3 regions of the Janthinobacterium sp. GW823-FHT03B06 genome follow, and region 1 is predicted to be linked to each of the others. Evidence: predicted binding sites of a transcription regulator. Region 1 holds the regulator's gene; each other region holds the start of a gene.

Region 1 (7,635 bases):
CCCCAACCTGACGGACAAGGACTGGCTGTATGGCGGTGATCCCGACATCATCAAGACCACCATCATGCATGGCCGCAATGGGCAGATGCCGCCGATGGGCGCCGCGCTCGGTTCCGAAAAAGATGTCGAGAACGTGGCCCATTACGTGCTGAGTCTGTCCGGTTCCACGTCGGACCCCGTCAAGTCCGTGCTGGGCAAGGCCAAGTTCGGCGCCTGCATGGCCTGTCACGGCGCCGATGCAAAGGGCAACCAGATGCTCGGCGCGCCTAACCTGACGGACAAGATCTGGCTGTACGGCGGCAGCGCCGATACCATCATGGAAACCGTGCGCAAGGGTCGCAACAACACCATGCCGGCCTTCAGCGACTTCCTCGGCGAATCCAAGGTACACGTGCTGTCGGCGTATGTCTGGAGCCTGTCGAATCCCCAGACGCCCGTGAAATGATGTAATGGAACCTCAAGTCATCAAGATGTATGCGGCCCGCGAGCAAATCTACCCTCGCGAGGCCAAAGGACGCTACGCTACCTGGCGATGGGTATGCGTATGGCTTACCCAGCTCGCGTTCTACGGCTTGCCGTGGTTGACCTGGAATGGCAGGCAAGCCCTGCTGTTCGATTTGACCACGCGCAAGTTCTACATTTTCGGCGTCGTGCTGTGGCCCCAGGATTTCATCTATCTGGCGGCCCTGCTGATCATCTGTGCGTATTTGTTATTCCTCGTCACGGCCATTGCCGGGCGGGTGTGGTGCGGGTTTTCTTGCCCGCAAACGGTATACACGGAAATCTTCCTGTGGGTCGAACGCCGCATCGAGGGCACGCGCAGCGCGCGCATGGCCCTCGACAAGCAGGGCCCCTCCGTGCGCAAGGCGTTCAAGAAGACGGCCAAGCACCTGGTATGGGGCGCCATCGCCCTGTGGACGGGCTTTACCTTTGTCGGCTACTTCACGCCGATCAAGGAACTGGCGCGCGAGGTGACCACCCTCAATTTCGGTCCCTGGGAATGGTTCTGGGTCTTGTTCTACAGCCTGGCAACCTACGGCAACGCGGGCTGGCTGCGCGAGCAGGTGTGCAAATACATGTGCCCCTACGCGCGCTTCCAGAGCGCCATGTTCGACCAGGACACGCTGATCATCACCTACGATGCCAAGCGCGGCGAACCACGCGGCGCCATGAGCAAGAAGGCCGGCAACAACGACAAGCTGGGCGACTGCATCGATTGCACCCTGTGCGTGCAGGTGTGTCCGACCGGTATCGATATCCGCAACGGTCTGCAGTATGAATGCATCGGCTGCGCCGCCTGCGTCGATGCCTGCAATACGGTGATGGACAAGGTCGAGCGGCCGCGTGGCCTGATACGCTACAGCACCGACCATGCGATGGAAAACAACTTCAATTCGAAGCAGATCCGCCAGCGCGCCATGCGCCCGCGCGTGCTGATCTACACGTCCATCCTGGCCCTGATCATCATCGCCGTGTGTACGTCGCTGGCCCTGCGCACGCCCCTGAAGATGGACGTGATCCGCGACCGCGGTTCGATGGGACGCGAAGTGGAAGACGGCATGATCGAAAACGTCTACCGCCTGCAGATCATGAACACGTCCGAGCAAAGCCAGCATTTCAAAATCAGCGCATCCGGCTTGCCGGGTCTGACCTTGCTGACGCGCGACGAAGTGACCTTGCAGCCGACGGAAACGCTGGGCTGGCCGATCCGCCTGCGCGTGCCGCACGGCGTCGGCGAGAAGGGCTCGAACAAGATTGCGATCGAATTGCACTCGCTGGACGACCCGTCGCTGCATGTGCGCGAAAGCGCGGTGTTCATCGTGCCGCGGTGATGTTGATTTGGGGTCGGCCCCTCCGGGTCCGACCCCGTTATTTCGCCGTAGGGGTATCATCAATCATGCGTTAGGGTCACTTGATTTTCAACCCGGAAGCAAAAGCTGGGGGCGGACCCAAAGGGTCCGCCCCCAAGGAGAACACAATGTCCGACAGTCTGAAACTGCAACCTCCCGTTGCCCCGTGGTACAAACACCGCTGGCCATGGCTGCTGATGATCGGTCCCGGCCTGTCCGTGGTCGTCGGCAGCTTCATGGGCTATATCGCGTTTACGCAGCCCGATGCGCTGGTGGTGGGCGACTATTACAAGCAGGGCAAGGCGATCAACCAGGATTTGAAGCGCGACACGATCGCCAGCGACCTGGCCATGGATACGACCCTGTCGTATGACGTCGCTGCAGCGCGCCTGAGCGGCTCCGTGCACAGCTTCGGCAAGGCGTACCAGGGGCCTTTGCAGCTGCACCTGGCGCATGCGACCCTGCCGGAAAAGGATATCAAGCTGCTGGTGCAGCCCGATGCGGCCGGCAATTTTTCCGTGGCGCTGCCGATGCTCGAGCGCAGCCGCTGGCAAGTGCTGGTGGAAAACGACAAACGCGAGTGGCGCCTGTCCGGCATCTGGACCTGGCCCGTGCAACGCAGCATCGCGCTGCACGCGGATGAAGAGCTATAACGTACAGCGCCGGGAAAAAACCGTAGCGAGCGGCAGTGATTTGTGGCTGAGAAGCACAGCTGTGCTATAGCACAGCGAGCATCGCAGGCCGCAAAGCACGACGCGCAGTAGGTTTTGACGGTGCTGTTACTTGCAGACGTCGGTACCGGCCGTAATGGCTTTCAGCTTGGCCGGCTGCAAGATCTCGATCTCGCGGTTGGAGACGCGCAGCCAGCCTTCCTTCTTGAATTTCGACAATAAACGGCTGACGCTTTCGATGGTCAGGCCCAGGTAGTTGCCGATTTCCTCGCGCGACATGCGCAACTGAAATTTGCTGGCCGAATAGCCGCGCGCTTCATAGCGCGACGCCAGGTTGACGATAAAGGCGGCAAAACGCTGCGTCGCCTGCATGTTGCCCAGCAACAGCATGACACTTTGCTCGCGCGTGATTTCCTGGCTCATCATGCGGTGGAAATGGCGCAGCAGGGTCGGCATATTACCCAGCAATTGTTCCAGGCTGGAAAACGGGATTTCACACACTTCGCTGTCTTCCAGCGCCACCGCATTACAGTGGTGGCGGTCGGCGCTGATGGCGTCCATGCCCAGCAGTTCGCCCGCCATCTGGAAACCCGTCACCTGCTCTTCGCCGCCCGGATTGATCTGGTAGGTCTTGAAGTGGCCCAGACGGATCGCATACAGGTTCTGGAACGAGTCGCCGATGCGGAACAGCGAAGCGCCGCGCACGATCTTGCGGCGGCGGCCGATGATCTGGTCCAGTCTGTCCATGTCGCCCACGTCGAGGCCCATCGGCAGACACAATTGATGCATGCTGCAGGTCGAGCATCGCGCACGCAACGCTTCCACGGTCACTGTGGGCGAGGTTGGAGTGAGTAGCGCTTCAGTCATGTCGGTACCTTTTAGAAAATGCAACAACAAGTTTACTGCATACAGGGTTGCCGTGTGCCAATTTCACCGCAATTTCGCTGAATAAACGACGTTCCGACTTTAATTATATGGCAACATCGTCAAAAGCCCATGCGGAGAGGGCAATTTGCGTGGCGGCGCTTGCCAAGCTGGGGTATTGATAGGAAAATTCCTGACAGCATTATCTGCCGCCTGTGCCGCCCGGTACTGAAAAGGAAATCATGAAGCCTCTCGGCATCAAAGCAAAAGTCGCGCTGGCCACCAGCCTGACCTCGATCGCCATGATCGCGCTGGTCACCATGATCCAGGTGCAGCACATGCGCGACGATTTCACCAAGGTACTGTTGAGCCAGCAGTCGTCCCTGATCAGCCGCACCGCCGCCGAGCTCGACGACAAGCTGGGCATGCTGCTGCAGATCGTCACCCTGACGGCCCGGCAGCAGCCGCCAGAACTGATCACCCAGCCCGCCCAATTGCGCGAATACTATTCGCGCCGCTCGATGCTGGTGCTGTTCGACGACGTGCTGGTGCTCGACGCGCACGGCGCCGTCGTGGCCGACATGCCGGAAGTGGCGGGGCGCGCCGGCATCAACGTCGCCGAGCGCGAGTATTTCCAGACCGTGCTGCGCACGCGCCAGCCCATGATCACCGAGCCGATGCTGGGCAAATCGAGCGGCATGCCCATCGTGCAGATGGTCGCGCCCGTGCTGGGCGCCGATGGCCAGGTGGCCGGCGTGGTGATCGGCGTGCTGCGCCTGTACAAGGATAACCTGCTGGGGAGGTTGCGCTCGGAAAAGATCGGCAAGAGCGGCTATTACTTCGTCCTCACGCGCGGCGCCGTGCCGCGCTATGTGCTGCATCCCGACACCAGCCGTTTGCTGCAGCCGCGCCTGCCGAACGCCAACCTGACGACCACCCGGCTGCTGAAGGACGATGGCGAAGGCACCATGGTCAGCACCAACAGCCGCGGCATCACGGCCGTCAACAGCTTCAAGCGCCTGAAATCCGTAAATTGGCTGCTGGCCGCCTCGCTGCCCCTCGACGACGCCTTCGAACCGTTCGACGGCGTGCTGTACCGGTTGGTGCTGTGGAGCATCCTCGCCTCGCTGCTGGCCGCAGCCGTGCTGGGCTGGGTCACCGTGCGCCTGCTCTCGCCCCTGGTGCGCCTGCGCGACACCCTGCAGGCGCTGCGCACCAGCGGCAGCCGTTTCACTCCCGTGCCCGTGCAGCAGCGCGACGAGATCGGCGAGCTGACGGAAGCATTCAACGGCCTGATGAGCGAGCGCGACCGCTTGCAGCAGGAGCTCGAATCGCGCGCGGCGGAGCTGGAACAGGAGCGCGACCGGGCCGAGGCGGCCAACCGCGCGAAGAGCGATTTCGTGGCCAACATGAGCCATGAAATCCGCACGCCCCTCAATGCCGTGCTGGGCATGGTGTATTTGCTGGGCAATACCAAGCTCGATACGGAACAGCGCAAGTATCTGACCATGGTGCGCGTGGCGGGCCAGTCGCTGCTGGGCATCCTCAACGACGTGCTCGATTATTCGAAGATCGAGGCACGCCGCATGGAATTGTCGCCCGTCGAATTCGACCTCGACGAGGTCATGAACACGCTGGCCACGACGATGACGATGAACGCGGGCGAAAAGGAGCTGGAACTGGCGATTGCCGTCGAGCCCGACGTGCCGCGCCGCCTCATGGGCGACGCCCAGCGGCTGCAGCAAATTCTCGTCAACCTGGCCGGCAACGCCATCAAGTTTACCGAGAGCGGCGAAGTGGTGGTGGCCGTCAGCCTGGCAGAGAAAGACAAGGGCCGCGCCTGGCTGCGCTTCGAAGTGCGCGACACGGGCATCGGCATGACGGAGTTGCAGCAACAGCAGCTGTTTGCCGCGTTTTCGCAGGGCGACCAGAGCATCACGCGGCGCTTCGGCGGCACGGGCCTGGGCTTGGCCATCAGCAAACAGCTGATCCACATGATGGGCGGCGACATCGCCGTCGCCAGCAGCGAAGGCAAAGGCAGCCGCTTCTGGTTCAGCGTGCCGTTCGAGATGCTGGCGCAGCCGGCCGAAACGCGGCGCACGCCCACCCTGGGCCAGCTGCGCCTGCTGGTGGCCGACGACAACCGCACCACGCGCGAACTGATCGTCAAGCTGATCGAGGCGTGGGGCTGGCTGGCCGACGAAGTGGACTCCGGCTTTGCCGCTATCGAACTGTACCGTGAGCGCCTGGCGCAGCAGCAGCCGTACGACGTGGTGCTGGCCGACTGGCACATGCCCGTGATGGACGGCCTGGCCACGGCCAAGGCCATCCGCCAGGCAGCCAGCGGCCAGCGCCAGCCCATCGTGGTGATGGTCAACGCCTTCGCCCGCAACCACCTCGAGGAAATCTCCAGCGCGGCCGAGGCCGACGTCGTGCTGATGAAGCCCATCACGGGCTCGAGCCTGTTCGACGCCCTGCACCAGGCGCTGATTACCAAGCACGACGGCGGCGAGCAGCGCATGCTGCAGCAGCCGCTGGGCACGGAACTGGCCGGCGTGCATTTCCTGCTGGTGGAAGACAACCATTTGAACCAGGCCGTGGCGCGCGGCATCCTCGAACACATGGGCGCCACCCTCGACGTGGTGGGCGACGGCCTGCAAGCCGTGGAACGGCTGCGCACGGAAGCGCTGCGCTACGACATCGTGCTGATGGACATGCAGATGCCCGTCATGGACGGCTTCAGCGCCACCCACATCATCCGCACGGAACTACGCTTGAGCCTGCCCGTGATCGCCATGACGGCCGGCGTGCTGGCGTCCGAGCGCGAGCGCTGCATGACGGCCGGCATCAGCGATTTCATCGCCAAGCCCGTGGTGGTGGAAGAGATGATGGAAGTCATCCTGCGCCACCTGCCCAAGCGCCCGCCAGTGCAGACGGCGGGGCCGGCGCCCGTCGCCGATGAGGAAGTGTTTTCCATGGCGCCGCTGATGCGCGTGATGGGGCGCGACGCGAAGGGGCGCGGCGTGCTGCGGCGCATGGTGGAAGACGCGCTGAACAAGGGCATGACGCCCATGCGCGATGCCGAAACAGCCTTGCAGGCAGGCCGCCACAGCGACGTGGCGCGCATCCTGCACAGCGTGCGCGGCTCCGTCGGCACCCTGGGCACGAAACGCCTGATCCGCACCGCGTTCGCCACCGAGGAAGCCATCGATGCGGGCCGCCTCGACGAGGTGCCAGCGCTGCTGGCGCAGACGGCGCAGGAACTGGAGCAGGCGCTGGCGGCGGCGGCCGATTGGTTGTCCAGGCTGAAGGATTAAGCCTGCAACGTAAAACTGGGGTCAGGCCCCGGAACCTTGTCGGCTTACGCGCTTGCGCGCTAATCCGACCTACCCCATTTACGCCGGCACGCCCAGGATCACGCTGGACGCCTTGAAAATCGCCGTCACACTGCTGCCGATCTCGATGCCCAGCTCGGTGCTGCTCTGGTTGGTGATGATGGCGGCGATCGTGCCGCCACGGGGCAAGTCCAGCACCACTTCCGTGTTCACGGCGCCCGTCTGCACGCGCGTCACCAGCCCGGCCAGCTGGTTGCGTGCGGAAAAGCGCGCGCCTGCGCTGTCGGCCACGAGGATGATCGACGATGCCTTGATCAGCGCAAACGCTTCCGCGCCCGGCACCAGGCCCAGGCTGGCGCTACTGCCTTGCGTGACGATGGCCACGATGTGCTGGCCACCGGGCAATTCCAGCGTGACTTCGTCGTTGACGGCGCCCTGTTTCAGTTCGGCCACCTTGCCCAGGAATTGGTTGCGTGCCGTGGTTTTCATGGCCATTCTCCGTATGAGTAAAAGATCGTCGGCGATGCCTTCGGCCTGGCTGCCCAGCTGGCGCAGGTAGCGCGCATGCTCGCGCTCGATGATGCGGAAATTGTCGACCAGCTGGCGTCCCCGTTGCGTCAGCCGCGTGCCGCCGCCGCCCTTGCCGCCCGTCAGGCGTTCGACCAGCGGCTCGCCGGCCAGGTTGTTCATCGCGTCGATCGCGTCCCAGGCCGCCTTGTAGCTCATCTTGACGAGCTTGGCCGCCTGCGTGATGGAGCCGCACTCGGCGATGGCGCCCAGCAATTCCACCCGGCCGGCGCCACCCAGGTGCTCGCCTCCCACCGTCATCCATACCGAGCCTTGCAGGCCGATTTCCGCTGCCGCTGATTTATCCAATGCGTTCACCCAATGCCATGTGTTCTTCCCTGTTATCGA
Region 2 (7,635 bases), 720 kb from region 1:
CCGCGTCGAATTTCAGCAAGGCGTGGCCCAGTTCATTCATCATGTTGTCGTTCAAGGCATTCAAGGCCTTGGGACGGTTCAGGCGGATGACCGCCACTTTGTCCTGGATGTCGATGATCAGGTCTTCGTATTGCATAGTGTCTCCTCTCGATGAACGGTGCAACGATTGTAGCGGCTAACGGCAGCGGCGCGGCAGGTGCGCTGCTATTATTGTGAGTCCGATCACCTTTATCGAGCAGCGTATTTTCTCCTCCTTCTTCCAGTACTGCACCCGCTATCTGCGCGGCGACGGCAGCGCCGCCAGCGTCAATTTCCGCCGCCTGTGGTTCAGCAACGGCCTCAATTGCTTCGGCGCCCAGATCACCTCGCTGGCCCTGCCCCTTTGCGCGGTACTGCTGCTGCATGCGACGCCGGAACAGATGGGCGTACTGGTCGCGCTACAGGCGCTGCCGTTCGCCCTGTTCGGTTTGCCTGTCGGCGTGCTGCTGGACCGGCGCAGCAAGCACCCGATCATGCTGTTCAGCGAAAGCATGTCCGGCCTGGCCCTGGCCAGCGTGGCCGTGGCCTACTGGTGCGGCGTGCTGTCGATGCCATGGTTATATATAGTGGGATTCATCATCGGCACGGGCTTCGTCGTCGGCGGCGGCGCCGAACAGGTGTTTCTGACTTTCCTCGTGGGCCGCGATGGCTTGATCGATGCGCAATCGAAATTTGCCGCCACGGAATCGGCTTCGCGCCTGATCGGCCCCGGCCTGGCCGGCGTGCTGGTGCAAATGCTGTCGGCGCCCGTCGCCATCCTGTGCACGGCCTGCGGATACTTGATTTCCGTTTTCAATCTGCGCGCCATGAGCGTGCGCGACCCACGGCCGGCCCCCTCCGACAAGCACGCCCTGCGCGACATCGCCGACGGCTTGCTGTTCGTCTGGCACGAACCGCTGCTGCGCGCGCTGGCCTGGGGCGCCGGCATCTGGCACTTCCTGTTTTATGCCAGCATGGCCTTGACGGTGCTGTTCGCCACACGCGACCTGGGCATGAGCCCTGGCGTGCTGGGCATGACGCAGATGCTGGGCGGCGCCGGCGTCTTGCTCAGCGCCTTCATCGTCAAGCCGCTGACGAAGCGCTACGGCGCTGGCCGCACCATCCTGATCGGCCTGGCTTCGACCTCGCTCTGCTTTGCCCTGACGCCAACGATTCCCGCCGCGCTGTTCGGCAGTGCGGCGGCCAGCGCCGTGGCCTATGCCATATTGATGTTCTTTTTCGATTGCGGCGTGATGCTGTTCTTTATTCCCTACCTGGGCTTGCGCCAGAAAGTCACGCCCGATCCCATGCTGGGCCGCATGACATCGACCATGCGCTTCCTGACGGTGGCGACGGCGCCGCTGGGCGCGCTGGCCGCCGGCTGGGTAGCGGAACACTTTGGCGTGCGCAATGGCCTGGCCTGCATCGCGGCAGGCAGCATTGCGTTGACGGTCGCCATGGTGTGGGGCACACCGCTGCGTGGCGTGCGCACCTGAAGCGAGGAACGGGCATACACTGATGAAAGATTGCCTTGGCGACACTATTCATGCCAAAGCCTGTGAGGTTTGATTTACATCAAGGTTTTAATTGATGTAAATCCATAAGCTGTCTTACATCACTTGAGGAGCACGCCATGTTTAACACCATCTTATTTCCCACCGACGGCTCGCCGTTGTCCGACAAAGCCGCCGAGACCGCCCTCGCCTTCGCCCAATTGAACAAGGCCAAGCTGGTCGCCATCAGCGTGGTGCAGCCTTTCCCGTTCTCGCCGATGGCCGACGGCGGCATCGTGCTCGATGCCAGCCTGTATGAACAGCAGATGCAGGAAGCTTCGCAACGCGCCATCGACAAGATCGGCGCAGCGGCGCGCGCCGCCGGCGTGCCCTTCGAAGGCGTGGTAGCCGTGTCACCGAGTCCGCACGACGAAATCGTCAATGCGGCGCAAACCTACCATTGCGACATCATCCTGATGGCCTCGCATGGCCGCAAGGGCTTGAACAAGCTGTTCGTGGGCAGCGAAACGCAAAAGGTGCTCGCGCATACGCATTTGCCGGTCATGGTTCTGCGTTAAGCCAGGCCATCGCTACCCCGGCGTCGCGCGCAGCAACTCAGCGCGCCGGCGCCTGCTTCGGCAACAACACCCACACGGCGCCGCTCTGCTTCATGCGGCCCGCATTCTCGGCCGCTTCCGCGCCAAAGCCAAAGAAATAATCGACACGGATCGGCCCGCGAATGGCGCCGCCCGTATCCTGCGCCATCACCAGGCGCTGCATGGGAATCTCGCTATTGGCTTGCGTGGTGGACAAAAACACGGGCGCGCCCAGCGGCAGGAAGCGCGAATCGACGGCCACCGAGCGCTGCGGCGTCAACGGCACGCCCAGCGCACCCTTCGGCCCCACTTTCGGATCGGGCAAACGCTCTTCCTTGAAGAAGACATAGCTGGGGTTAGCGTTGAACAATTCATCCTTGCGCGTCGGGTGGCCGGCGATCCACGCCTTGATGCCTTGCGCGGACGCCTGGCTCAGGGTCAGCTCGCCCTTGTCGACCAGGTAGCGGCCAATCGACTTGTAGGGGTGGCCGTTTTGATCCGCATATGCCACGCGCACGGTTTCCTGCGTATCGGTCAGCTGCACGCGCCCGGAACCCTGCACTTGCAGGAAGAACGCCTCGACTTCGTCATCCACCCACAGCAATTCCTTGCCCGTGACGGACGTGGCGCGCTCGATGTCGGCACGGGTCGCGTACGGGATCACCTTCTTGCCGACCAGCTTGCCCCGCAGGCGCATGTTCTTCAGTTCCGGATACACGCCAGCCAAGTCCACCGAGACCAGGTCGTCAGGCACCTTGTACAGTGGCGTCTGGTATGGACCGCCGCGCTTGCGCGCGCCGTGCAGCAGCGGCTCGTAGTAGCCGGTGACGAGGCCCGTGCTGGCACCATCGGCCGTAATGACTTGATTGGGCACAAAGAAGGTCTCGAAGAACAGACGGATGGCCTTGTCGCTGTCGGCATTCACCTGGCGCGCGATCGTGCACGATTCCTTCCAGTCCGGACGCTTCACCAGCACGCCGCACGAAGCCATGAAGGCTGGCCAGGCGGCGCGCATGTCGTCGCGGGCCCAGCCAGGCAAGGCGGCGAACTTGGCGGGCACAAAGGTGGGCGCTGCCACATCCGCGGCATCCTTGGCGTCGGCCGGCTTGGCGGGCACGGGCCTGACGACGGTCGGCGCGATGGGCGGCGCCTTGCCGCCGGCGGCGGCCGGTGGCGCCGATGGCGTGGTACAGGCGGAAAGCGCAAGCGCGACGGCGCCGATGGAAACGGGTAGACTACCGCGTGTCAACAGACGGCGGGTAAATACTAAGCTGCGGGTAAATAACATAGGGGTGCGTATGTGGATCTTGATGATAGAGGCGCTGGTGGCGTTCTTCTTGCTGGCATTTATAGTCTGGTGGACCATGTATTCGGGTAAAAAACCCGCGCCACCGGCACGCAAACAGCTCGGCGAAGAACAGGACGGCACCGAGAAACTGAAATAAGGGGCCAAGCCCCCCGGCGTTGCGTCAATGCAGGGTGCGCGGCACCGACAGCACGAACTCGGGAATCAAAGCTTCGAACTGATGGCCGTCTTCGGCCACGCAGAAGTATTCGCCATGCATCGAGCCTTGCGGCGTGCCCAGCATGGTGCCGCTCGTGTACTCGAACTGCTCGCCCGGCTGCAGCAGCGGCTGGTGGCCGACGGCGCCCAGGCCCCGTACCTCTTCCACCTTGTTGTTCGCATCCGTGATGACCCAGTGGCGCGAAATCAGTTGCGCGCCGGCCGTGCCCGTGTTGACGACGCGGATCGTGTAGCTGAACACGTGCCGCCCCTGGTCCGGTGCCGATTGCTCGGGCAGGTATTGCGTCTTGACCGTTACCGTAAATTCATAAGTCGCCATCGTCATTCCTATTCAGACATTGCCAGTCGTATTGTGTGTCGCGCGCGACGCATTGACCATCGCGCGATGCGTATTCTGTGTTTCACGGTCCTTCAATGAAGCATGGTACCGGCGTCAAGCGTAAAATAGCGCATCTTCGCATTTTCTACTCTCAGCCTTTAGCCACCATGACAACATTCCGTATCGCTCCCAGCATCCTGTCCGCCGACTTTGCCCGCCTCGGCGAGGAAGTGCGCAACGTCGTTACCGCCGGCGCCGACATCATCCACTTCGACGTGATGGATAACCATTATGTGCCGAACCTGACCATCGGCCCGCTGGTGTGCGAAGCGATCCGCCCGCACGTGCAAGTGCCCATCGACGTCCACCTGATGGTCAAGCCTGTCGATCGCATTATCCCGGATTTCGCCAAGGCTGGCGCGAACATCATCACCTTTCACCCGGAAGCGTCGGATCACGTCGACCGTTCCTTGCAGCTGATCCGCGACAATGGCTGCAAATCGGGCCTGGTCTTCAACCCGGGCACGCCGCTGCACTACCTGGAACACGTGATGGACAAGATCGACATCATCCTGATCATGTCGGTCAACCCGGGCTTCGGCGGCCAGTCCTTCATCCCGCAGGCGCTGAAGAAGATCGCCGAAGCGCGCCGCATGATCGACGAATCGGGCCGTGACATCATGCTGGAAGTCGATGGCGGCATCAAGATCGACAACATCGCCGCCGCCGCCGCGGCCGGCGCCGACACCTTCGTCGCCGGCTCGGCCATCTTCGGCAAGCCCGACTACAAGGCCGTCATCGACGCCATGCGCGCAGAATTGGCCAAAGTGGCGGGCGCCTGATGCAAGCGGGCACGGTGAAAGACCACGTACTGGCCGGCGTGCGCGCCGCCATCATCGACCTCGATGGCACGATGCTAGACACCGTGCCCGATTTTCATGTCGCCATCAATGGCATGCGCGCTGAACTGGACCTGGCACCCATCAGCGCCGAGGCCATCAAGCGGATGGTCGGCAAGGGCTCGGAAAACCTGATCCGCACCGTGCTGGCGCTCGACTTCGACGCGGCCGGCGTGGAACAGCATTTCGAGCAGGCGATGGACGGTTACCAGCGCCACTACCTGGCCATCAACGGCCAGTTCAGCACCCTGTATCCGGACGTGGAAGCGGGGCTGGCGGCGATGAAGGCGGCGGGCCTGCGCCTGGCCTGCGTCACCAACAAGCCGATCGCCTTTGCCCTGCCCCTGCTGAAACTGAAAAACCTCGACCAGTATTTCGAGATCGTCTACGGCGGCGATTCGCTGCCGAAGAAAAAACCGGATCCGCTGCCGCTGCTGCAAGTGTGCGCGGACTTCGACCTGGCGCCCGCCAAAGTGGTGGCCATCGGCGACTCCTCGAATGACGCGCAAGCGGCCAGGGCTGCGGCTTGCCCCGTATTGACGGTACCGTATGGCTACAATCACGGACACTCTATACACGATACCGATTCCGATGGTATAGTAAAGACACTGCTCGAAGCAGCACGTTTTATTAGCATGCAAAACTAAGCGGCATACTGACCAAACCCAACACCATATCGTGAACACGTTTCTCATCAAAAAACACAATGTCACCCAAACCGGCTCGATTGAGGCCTGGCTTTGGCGACGCTGGCAATCTTGGCAGGCTTAAGGGCCGAGCCGTTACGATTGCTGCCGGCTGCACACGCGTCCTTTGCGCCTCTTGCGCAAGTTCCATGTACCGGCAAGTTTTTTGATAACCCACCGCAGGGTTTGTGCACTATGCACACTCATACCCTGACGGCATGGAGAGAAACATGACCGAACTCGAATTCAAATCGCTGGGCCAGCAAGGCTACAACCGCATCCCCCTGATCGCGGAAGCGTTCGCCGACCTGGAAACTCCGCTCACCCTGTACCTGAAACTGGCACAGGCCCAACAAGGTGGCAAGAACACCTTCCTGCTCGAATCCGTCGTCGGCGGCGAACGCTTCGGCCGCTACTCCTTCATCGGCTTGCCCGCCACGACCGTGTTGCGCAGCTACGGCAAACGCACCGAAATCGTCAAGAACGGCAGCGTGATCGAAGAACACGAAGGCAATCCGCTCGACTTCATCGAACAATTCCAGTCGCGCTTCAAGGTCGCCCTGCGCCCCGGCATGCCGCGCTTCTGCGGCGGCCTGGCCGGCTACTTCGGCTACGACACCGTGCGCCACATCGAGAAAAAGCTGGCCGGCGGCGCGCCGAAAGATGACTTGAAGCTGCCCGACATCCAGCTGATGGTGACGGAAGAACTGGCCGTCATCGACAATCTGTCCGGTAAACTCTACCTGATCGTCTACGCCGACACGACGCAGCCCGAATCGTTTTCGAAAGCACAGCAGCGCCTGAAGGACTTGCGCATGATGCTGCGCCGCGGTGTCGATGCGCCCGTCACCAGCGCTTCCGTGCGCACGGAAACCATCCGCGATTTTTCCAAGGAAGACTACCTGAAGGCGGTCGCCAAGGCGCACGAATACGTGATGGCGGGCGACCTGATGCAGGTGCAGATCGGCCAGCGCATCCGCAAGCCGTATGTCGATTCGCCGCTGACCCTGTACCGCGCCTTGCGTTCGCTCAATCCATCGCCGTATATGTACTTCTATAATTTCGGCGACATGCAGATCATCGGCGCCTCGCCGGAAATCCTGGTGCGCAACGAGAAGACGGCGGACGGCGGCAAGAAAGTCACCTTGCGTCCGATTGCCGGCACGCGTCCGCGCGGCGCCACGCCCGAGCGCGACGCCGAGCTGTCGGCCGAGCTGCTGGCCGATCCGAAAGAGATCGCCGAGCACGTGATGCTGATCGACCTGGCGCGCAACGACATCGGCCGCATCGCCGAAACGGGCAGCGTGCAAGTCACCGACCGCATGGTCATCGAAAAATACTCGCATGTGCAGCACATCGTCTCGAACGTGGAAGGCACCCTCAAGGAGGGCTTGTCGAACCTGGACGTGCTGCGCGCGACCTTCCCCGCCGGCACCCTGACGGGCGCGCCGAAAGTGCGCGCCATGGAAGTGATCGACGAACTGGAAATCACCAAGCGCGGCATCTACGGCGGCGCCTGCGGCTACCTGTCGTTTGGCGGCGAAATGGACGTGGCGATCGCCATCCGCACGGGCGTGGTCAAGGACGGCATGCTGTATGTGCAGGCCGCGGCCGGCATCGTGGCCGACTCCATCCCCGAAATGGAATGGCAGGAAACTGAAAACAAGGCGCGCGCCGTACTGCGTGCCGCCGAACAAGTGCAAGATGGCCTGGATGGAGGGTTTTAAGATGCTGCTGATGATCGACAACTACGACTCCTTCACCTACAACATCGTGCAGTATTTCGGCGAGCTGGGTGAAGACGTGCGGGTCTACCGCAACGATGAAATCACGATCGCACAGATCGAGGCGCTGAACCCGGACCGCATCTGCATCTCGCCCGGCCCGAAAGCGCCGGCACAGGCGGGCATTTCGGTGGAAGTACTGAAACACTTCGCCGGCAAGAAGCCGATACTGGGCGTATGCCTGGGCCACCAGGCCATCGGCGATGCGTTTGGCGGCAAGGTCATCCGCGCCAAGCAAGTCATGCATGGCAAAACTTCCCTCATCGCGCATACGGGCGTGGGCGTCTTCAAGGACATTCCCAGCCCCTTCACAGT
Region 3 (7,635 bases), on a different contig from region 1:
CACGGAAATCTTCTTCGACCCGCAGACGCACACGGCGCGCGGCGTGCCGATGGCCGACGTGATCAACGGCATCCACCGCGCCTGCCAGGATAGCCCCGTCAGCGCGGCCCTGATCCTGTGCTTCCTGCGCCACCTGAGCGAGGCAGAGGCGTTCGAGACCCTGGAAGACGCGCTGCCGCACCGCGACAAGTTCATCGGCATCGGCCTCGATTCGTCGGAAGTGGGCAATCCGCCCGAGAAATTCTCGCGCGTGTTTGCCCGTTGCCGCGAGCTGGGCCTGCACCTGGTGGCCCACGCGGGCGAGGAAGGCCCGCCGGCCTACATCCGCACGGCGCTCGACGACTTGAAAGTCGAGCGCATCGACCATGGCGTGCGCTGCCTGGAAGACGCGGAACTGACGGCCTGCCTGGCGCGCGAACAGATCGCGCTCACCGTCTGCCCCCTGTCGAACACCAAGCTGCGCGTGTTCGACCAGATGCATGACCATAACCTGGTGCAACTGCTCGACGCCGGTCTGCTGGTGACGGTGAACTCGGACGATCCCGCGTATTTCGGCGGCTACATGAATGACAATTTCGACGCCACCTTCGATGCCTTGCCGCTGGGCCTGTCCCACGCGCAACGCCTGGCGCGCAACGGTTTCATCGCCGCCTTCCTGCCGCAGGCGCAAAAAGACGCGTTTCTTGCCACCGTCGATGCGTATTTCGCGCAGCACGCGGCCGCCCACGGCATCGCGCAATAACGCATCACAACCAACTCGCATAAAGACCCGCCGCCCATGTTCCGCCTCTCCCTGAAAATGACCGGCCGCGACTGGCGCGCCGGGCAACTGCGTTTCCTGCTCGTCGCGCTGATCGTCGCCGTGGCGGCCCTGTCGGCCGTCGGCTTCTTCGTCGACCGCCTGCGCGCGGGCCTGAACCGCGACGCGCACCAGCTGCTGGGGGCCGACCTCGTCATCAGCGCCGACCAGCCCGTCAATGCGGCCTGGCGCGCCGAAGCGCAGAAGCGCGGTTTTATCCTGGCCGACACGGTGACGTTTCCCAGCATGGCGCAGGCGGGCGAGGGCGAGCGATCGCTGTCGCAACTGGCGTCCATCAAGGCCGTCTCGCCCGGCTACCCGCAGCGGGGCAAGCTGAAAATCACGACCAAACCGAGCGAAGCACAGGATGCCGTGGGGCGGCCCACGGATCAGGTGCCTGCGCCCGGCACCGTGTGGGTCGATGCGGCGATCCTGTCCAGCCTGAACGCGAAGCTGGGCGACACCCTGACCCTGGGCGACAAGGCCTTTACCGTCACGCAACTGATCGCCAGCGAACCGGACCGCGGCGCATCGTTCCTCAACTTCGCTCCTCGCGTGATGCTGCCCTTGAGCGACCTGGCCGCCACGGCGCTGGTGCAGAACGGCTCGCGCGTGTCGTACAGGCTGCTGCTGTCGGCGCCGCCCGCCAAGGCGGCCGAGCTTGCGCAATATCAAACCTCGCTGGAAAGCCAGATCAAGGCGCAGTCCATCAAAGGCGTGCGCATCGAATCGCTGGAATCGGGCAGCCCGCAGATGCAATCGACCCTGGACCGCGCCGACCGTTTTCTGTCCCTCGTCGGCCTGCTGTCGGCCATGCTGGCGGCCGTCGCCGTGGCCATGGCGGCGCGCCGCTTCATGCTGCGCCACCTCGACGCCTGCGCCATGCTGCGCTGCCTGGGCTTGACGCAAAACCAGGTGACGGCCATGTACGTGATCGAATTCTTATTGGTCGGCCTGGTGGGCAGTCTGATCGGCGTGCTGGTGGGCTTCGGCGGCCACCTGGTGCTGCTGGAGTTGCTGGGCAAACTGGTGCAGAGCGACTTGCCGCCCGTGTCCCTGCTGCCCGCGCTGCAGGGCGTGGCCACCGGCATGCTGCTGTTGCTGGGCTTTGCCCTGCCGCCGATTTTGCAGCTGCGCAATGTGCCGCATAACCGCGTGATCCGCCGCGAACAGGAGCCGCCGCAGGCGCTGGCCCTGGCCACCTACGGCCTCGGCATTGCCGCCTTCGTCGTGCTGCTGTTGTGGCAGGCGGGCGACGTGAAACTGGCCTTGCTGACGGCGGCCGGTTTTCTGGGCGGCTTCGCCCTGTTCGCCCTGGCCGGCTGGCTGGGCATCCGCTCGCTGAAAAGCCTGCGCGGCGCCTTCAGGCATCAGGGCTGGCGCTTTGCCGTCACGTCATTGCAGCGCCGCCCGGGCGCCACCGTCATCCAGGTGGTGTCGCTGGCCCTGGGCCTGATGGCCTTGCTGCTGCTGACCGTGGTGCGCGGCGACCTGATGGTGGCCTGGCGCAATGCCACGCCGCCCGATGCGCCGAACCGCTTCATGATCAATATCCTGCCCGAGCAGAAAGAGCCGATCGCCGCGCGCCTGGCGCAGGCGGGCGTGGCCAATGCACCGCTGTATCCGATGATACGGGGGCGGCTGGTGGCCGTGAACGGCAACGCCATCACGGAAGCCACGTACGAGGATGACCGCGCCAAGGGCCTGGCCGACCGCGAATTCAATCTGTCGACGATGGCCACGATGCAGGAAGAAAACAAGCTCGTGGCCGGCAAGTGGTTCAGCGACAAGCCCGGCGCGCCGGCGGAAGCGTCGGTGGAGGAGGGCATCGCCAAGACATTGAAGCTGAAGCTGGGCGACAAGCTGCGCTTCGACATTGCCGGTCAGAGCGTCGAAGCGGCCATTACCAGCTTGCGCAAGCTGGAATGGGGCTCGATGCGCGTCAATTTCTTTGTCATCATCAATCCGGCCGCCATGGCGGACACGCCGCAGACGTGGATCACGGCCTTCCACCTGCCGCCTGCGCAGGCGGACCTGGGCAACGCCCTGCTGCGCGACTATCCGAATTTGACGGTGGTCGACGTGGGCGGCGTGCTCAAACAAATTCAGGGCGTGCTGGACCAGGTGGTGACGGCCGTCGAATTCCTGTTTGCCTTTACCTTGGCCTCGGGCTTGCTGGTGCTGTATGCGGCCTTGATGGGCTCGCAGGATGAGCGCACGCGCGAAGCGGGCCTGCTGCGCGCCCTGGGCGCCACGCGGCGCCAGCTGGCGCAGGCGCAGCTGATCGAGTTTTCCCTCGTCGGCGCGCTGGCCGGCTTGCTGGCCGCATCGGGCGCGGCGGCCATGGGCTGGGCCCTGGCGACGTACCAGTTCAAGTTCGCCTGGAGCTTCGCGCCGGGCGTGTGGGCCTTCGGCCTGCTGGCCGGCGCCCTGTGCGCGATCGCCGGCGGCTGGCTGGGCTTGCGCAATGTCTTGAAACATCCGCCGCTGCAGACCTTAAGGGAAGGCTAAACAATGACGCCGTCGCCCGCGCCTGCGCGCAGAAATTGCGCGTAGGACATCACCGGCTGCCCCAGCTGGTGCGCCGGCACGTCGAACAGGGCCCAGAAATACGTCACGCCGCCCAGGCAGATGGTGGGCGCGGCGCAGTAGCGAAACCAGTTCTCGCCTATCTGCGCCGCGTACATGCCGTCGCTGTTGGCGTCGGAAAAGTAGGGAATCACGCGCATTTCCAGCAGGGCCTGCAGCAATGAATCGGGCGCGTCGCTGTCGCGCGCCATTTCATACTGCGTGTGCAGGCTGCGTTCCGTCTCGATGATCATCAGCTTGGCGTGGCCGTCGCGCGTGAAGAACAGGATGCCGCTGGGATTGGGAAAAATATAAAACTCGACGAAGCCGTGGCGCTGGCACAGCTCGTGCACGACGGCGGCCAGCGCCTCGTCTTGCAGGAAACTGTAGTCGTGCAGCATCAGCAGATCGCGCACGGTTTCCGATTGCTGCAGGAAGAATTCGCGCTGCAGGGCAACGATTTCCTGTTCCAGAATGTCGAGCGCATCGTCGTCGCTCTTCTTGATGTAGCGGTCGATCAAGCCCCGGTTGAAGGCCGTCACGGCCACTTTTTCATCGGCCGCGCCCGTAAATAGAATCTTCTTGCACGGCAAGTCGCGCACGGCCTGGCAGAATTCCAGGCCATTCATCTGCGGCATCGAATAATCGACCACCAGCACGGAAGGCACGGCAAAGCGCTGCGCCTGGCCGCTGATGCGCCAGATGCGTTCGATGTCGAGCGCCACGTTGCACTGGTCGGGCGGCAGGTTTTGCGTGTCGAAATTGACGTGCAGCGGCGTCTCGCCCGGCTGCGTACTCTGGCGCAGCCAGTGCAGCGCGCTGCTCGTGTCGTGGAAAGTCTTGCGCGCCAGGCCGGGATCGAGCTGGAACGCCAGGCTTTTCAGGAAGGAATCGCTGTCGTCGATCAATACGGTCAGGGTCGGATGGGTGTAGACGGGCAGTTGCATGCGTCACCTCGCGCGGTGGATGGATGGAAAACGGTTGTGCGTGGGCACGGGCAGGGGCTGGGGAAATTCCAGCACGAAGATGGCGTAGGCGCCTTCGCGCGCGACGCAGCGGATGCGCGCCTGCCAGGCTTGCATGATTTGCCGGCACAGGGCCAGGCCGATGCCGCTGCCGTTATGCGAGGGATACGAATAGAAGCGGTCGAAGATCAGCGGCAAGCGGCTGGCCGCGATGCCGCAGCCCGTGTCGATGAACAGCAGGCGCGGCACGGGATGGGCGCCATCGATGATGATGCGCACTCTTCCCTTGCCGGCGCGGTGGATGCTTTTCAAGGCATTGCGCAGCAGATTCAGCAGGATGACCACGCACAGCTCGGACTGGCCGGGAAACGTGAAATCGGCGCGCACGTCGACCTTGACGATGTCGCGCTGGGCCGTGCTGGTAAACGGGTAGCGGCGCAGCACGGCCGTCACGCTGTCGTGCATGGCCACCGCCTCGTTCGCTTCGAGCTTGCGGTTGACGGCGCTGGCGCTGAGCAGGAACAGATCGATCATGTGGTGCATATGGCGCACTTCGAACTGGATGCGCGCCAGCGCTTCCCCGCTGGCCTCGTCCGGCAGCTGCCCTTGCAGGTTTTGCCGCAGCCCGCGCTGCAGCCCGCGCACGTTTGCCTCGACGCTGACGAGGGGCGTGCGCAATTCGTGCGCCACGCTGCCCAGGCCGGCCGCCAGCCCGGCCAGTTTCTCCTGCGCGCCCACGTTGCGGCCCACCTTGACGACGGACAGCACGGCAATCGTGAACCAGTGCACGGGCAATTGCTGCAAGACGTCGCGGCTGAGCAGGAAGGCTGGATCGCCGGCCACGGCAAACGCCAGGCAAGCCAGCAGGGTGCCGCTCAGGTAGGCCAGCACGGCGATGCGCGTATCGAAGTGAAACAGCACGACCAGCGCCACCAGCAGCGAATGCGCCCACATGCTCGAGGCGTGGTTCATCAGGAACATATATGTAAAGAAAAACGGCAGTTCGAAGGTCAGCCCCAGGAACAGGTAGACGCTGAACCAGGTATTGCTGAAGCGGTCAGGCCACAGCGCGGGCAGGAACAGCAGGGCGGAGATGGTGCGCAGCAGCGGCGATTCGTATTCTTGCGGAAAGAAATAATGCCACAGCGCGTAGTACATGGGCATGCCCAGCGCACCGATGAGCGCCAGGGTGCGCACCTGAGCGCGCCGCACCGGCGTGTGTTCGATGGCGTCGTGGAAATGCAGGAAAGGCTGGAGCAGCTTGCCTTGCCACCGTTTTCCGGAAGGGGACTGCGCATGCATCATGATCAGAGGGGCGTGTTCGTTGAGGCGTGTCAATGCAACATGATCGGCGGGTTCCCTCTGTATCAGCACAATATCGGCACAACTGTTGAGCTGTATCAAACGCTTGCCGGATGACTCGCGCATGTTGGATGCGGTAGTTCCCACCGCAACCAATCAGGAGTTCCTATGATAAACGCTATTTCCCCTCTGCCGTCCCGCGCCATCCATGCCGAGCAAAGGATGCCCGCCTTCGTGCGCGCGCGCATGGATGAGCACTATGTCGAGCGCATCGAGAAGCTGCTCGGCGGCGAGCACTTGCATGAATGGCAAGCCGTGCCGGCCAGTGCAATCATGCTGGCAGGCAATGATTACCTGAACATCGCCGGCGAGGCGGCGCTGCTGGCGGCCCAGGCGCGCGTCTTGCAGGGCGGCGGCGCCATGCTGATGTCGTCCGTGTTCCTGCAGGAAGGCAGCCGCCAGCACCGGCTGGAACACAAGCTGGCGGATTTTCTCGGCAGCGAAGCGTGCGTGCTGGCGCAGTCGGGCTGGGCCGCCAACGTGGGCTTGCTGCAAAGCCTGGCCGGCCCCGGCATCCCCGTGTATCTGGACATGCAGGCGCATGCGTCGTTGTGGGAAGGCGTGCAATCGGCGCAAGCCGTGCCCGTCGCCTTCCTGCACAACGATGGCGCCCACCTGCAGCGCCAGCTCGACAAGCATGGCCCCGGCATCATCATCGTCGATGCGCTGTACAGCACCAACGGCAGCGTGGCGCCGCTGCTGGACATGGTGGAAATTGCCGAACGCAGCGGCAGCATGCTGATCGTCGACGAGTCGCACTCGCTGGGCACGCACGGCCCGCAGGGCGCGGGGCTGGTGGCGGAGCTGGGCCTGGTCGAGCGCGTGCATTTCCGCACGGCGTCGCTGGCCAAGGCGTTCGCGGGGCGGGCGGGGCTGATTACCTGTTCGGCCCGTTTCAAGGGATATTTTTTGTCCGCCTCGCGGCCCGCCATCTTCAGTTCCTGCCTGCTCGAACACGAGCTGGCGTGGTTCGATGCGGCGCTCGACTTCATCCGCGCCGCCGATGGCCGCCGCACCGCGCTGCACCGCCACAGCGTGCAGCTGCGCCAGGGGTTGACGGATCTCGGCTACAACGTCAGCGACGGCACCGAGCAGATCATCGCGCTGGAAGCGGGCAGCGAACCCGATACCTTGATCCTGCGCAAGGCGCTGGAACGGCACGGCATCTACGGCGCCGTCTTTTGCGCGCCGGCCACACCGAAGAACCGTTCGCTGGTGCGCCTGACCCTGAATGCGGGCTTGCGCGAGGACGAGTGCGCAAGAGTGCTGGCCGCCTGCGCCGCCATCCGCGACGAGACGGGCATGGCGCGCTGGCCCTCGACGCGGCGCCTGCGCAAGCTGGCGCTGGTGTAGCGCGCGTCAGCCGTTCGCGGGCTGGTTGCCGGCGATCGTGCCCAGCAGCATGGACAGGGGCGCCAGCTGGTCCGCGCTGGCATTGCCCAGCAATTCCTGGCCCAGCGCCTGCGCCGTCGTGTTCGCGTGCGCCAGCAATGCCAGTCCCGCCTCGGTGATGGCGGCGTAGCCGACGCGCGCATCGCGTGCATCGGCCTGGCGCGCCACCAGGCCGATTTTTTCCAGCGGCATCAGCGAGCGCGTGATGCCGGATGCCGTCAGCGCCAGGCGCTCGGCCAGGTCGATGCGGCGCAGGCGTCCGCCGGGCGCCCGCTGCAAGTGGTACAGCAATTGGTAATCGCTGAAACTCAGGCCGTGCAGATTGCCCAGGATGCTGTCGAAGCGGCGCACGATGAGCGCCTGGGCGCGCGCCAGGCGCAGGCAAAAGTCCAGCGCGCCGCCGCCGTCCGGCGTCGGGAGAGTGTGTTCGGTCATGACATCCTTTTCATTTGCTGCGCAGTGCGTGAGTGCGCAAGTGTAAAGCATGGCCGCTCAATAGCGTGCTTGTCCCTGTTCCCGCAGCTGCGCCTGGTGCAGCGCCAGCAGGGT

The links. Region 1 encodes FNR, which switches genes on or off when oxygen is low (the NO sensors DNR and NnrR bind a similar motif). Its sites were predicted from a motif close to TTGATNNNNATCAA; they were not measured.
Region 2: a site for FNR is predicted at 1,584-1,597, ahead of AC1RBA_RS11025 (universal stress protein). Genes of this name have one in related genera too.
Region 3: a site for FNR is predicted at 5,723-5,736, ahead of cqsA (alpha-hydroxyketone-type quorum-sensing autoinducer synthase). Genes of this name have one in related genera too.

The regions. Positions count from the first base shown of each region.
Region 1 covers NZ_JBXAJE010000003.1:721,056-728,690, reverse strand. The annotation lists gene ccoP (cytochrome-c oxidase, cbb3-type subunit III) at 1-445, shown strand, start outside; gene ccoG (cytochrome c oxidase accessory protein CcoG) at 450-1,832, shown strand; gene AC1RBA_RS14335 (FixH family protein) at 1,979-2,503, shown strand; gene fnr (fumarate/nitrate reduction transcriptional regulator Fnr) at 2,630-3,388, opposite strand; gene AC1RBA_RS14325 (response regulator) at 3,628-6,702, shown strand; gene AC1RBA_RS14320 (TOBE domain-containing protein) at 6,781-7,548, opposite strand; gene AC1RBA_RS14315 (sulfate/molybdate ABC transporter ATP-binding protein) at 7,589-7,635, opposite strand, start outside.
Region 2 covers NZ_JBXAJE010000003.1:965-8,599, forward strand. The annotation lists gene AC1RBA_RS11015 (enoyl-CoA hydratase) at 1-136, opposite strand, end outside; gene AC1RBA_RS11020 (MFS transporter) at 213-1,514, shown strand; gene AC1RBA_RS11025 (universal stress protein) at 1,652-2,089, shown strand; gene mltA (murein transglycosylase A) at 2,127-3,356, opposite strand; gene AC1RBA_RS11035 (hypothetical protein) at 3,406-3,552, shown strand; gene apaG (Co2+/Mg2+ efflux protein ApaG) at 3,577-3,951, opposite strand; gene rpe (ribulose-phosphate 3-epimerase) at 4,119-4,793, shown strand; gene AC1RBA_RS11050 (phosphoglycolate phosphatase) at 4,793-5,497, shown strand; gene trpE (anthranilate synthase component I) at 5,767-7,263, shown strand; gene AC1RBA_RS11060 (aminodeoxychorismate/anthranilate synthase component II) at 7,265-7,635, shown strand, end outside.
Region 3 covers NZ_JBXAJE010000002.1:935,145-942,779, reverse strand. The annotation lists gene AC1RBA_RS10240 (adenosine deaminase) at 1-742, shown strand, start outside; gene AC1RBA_RS10235 (ABC transporter permease) at 779-3,310, shown strand; gene AC1RBA_RS10230 (response regulator) at 3,307-4,314, opposite strand; gene AC1RBA_RS10225 (sensor histidine kinase) at 4,318-5,670, opposite strand; gene cqsA (alpha-hydroxyketone-type quorum-sensing autoinducer synthase) at 5,803-7,047, shown strand; gene AC1RBA_RS10215 (MarR family winged helix-turn-helix transcriptional regulator) at 7,054-7,521, opposite strand; gene AC1RBA_RS10210 (GIY-YIG nuclease family protein) at 7,579-7,635, opposite strand, start outside.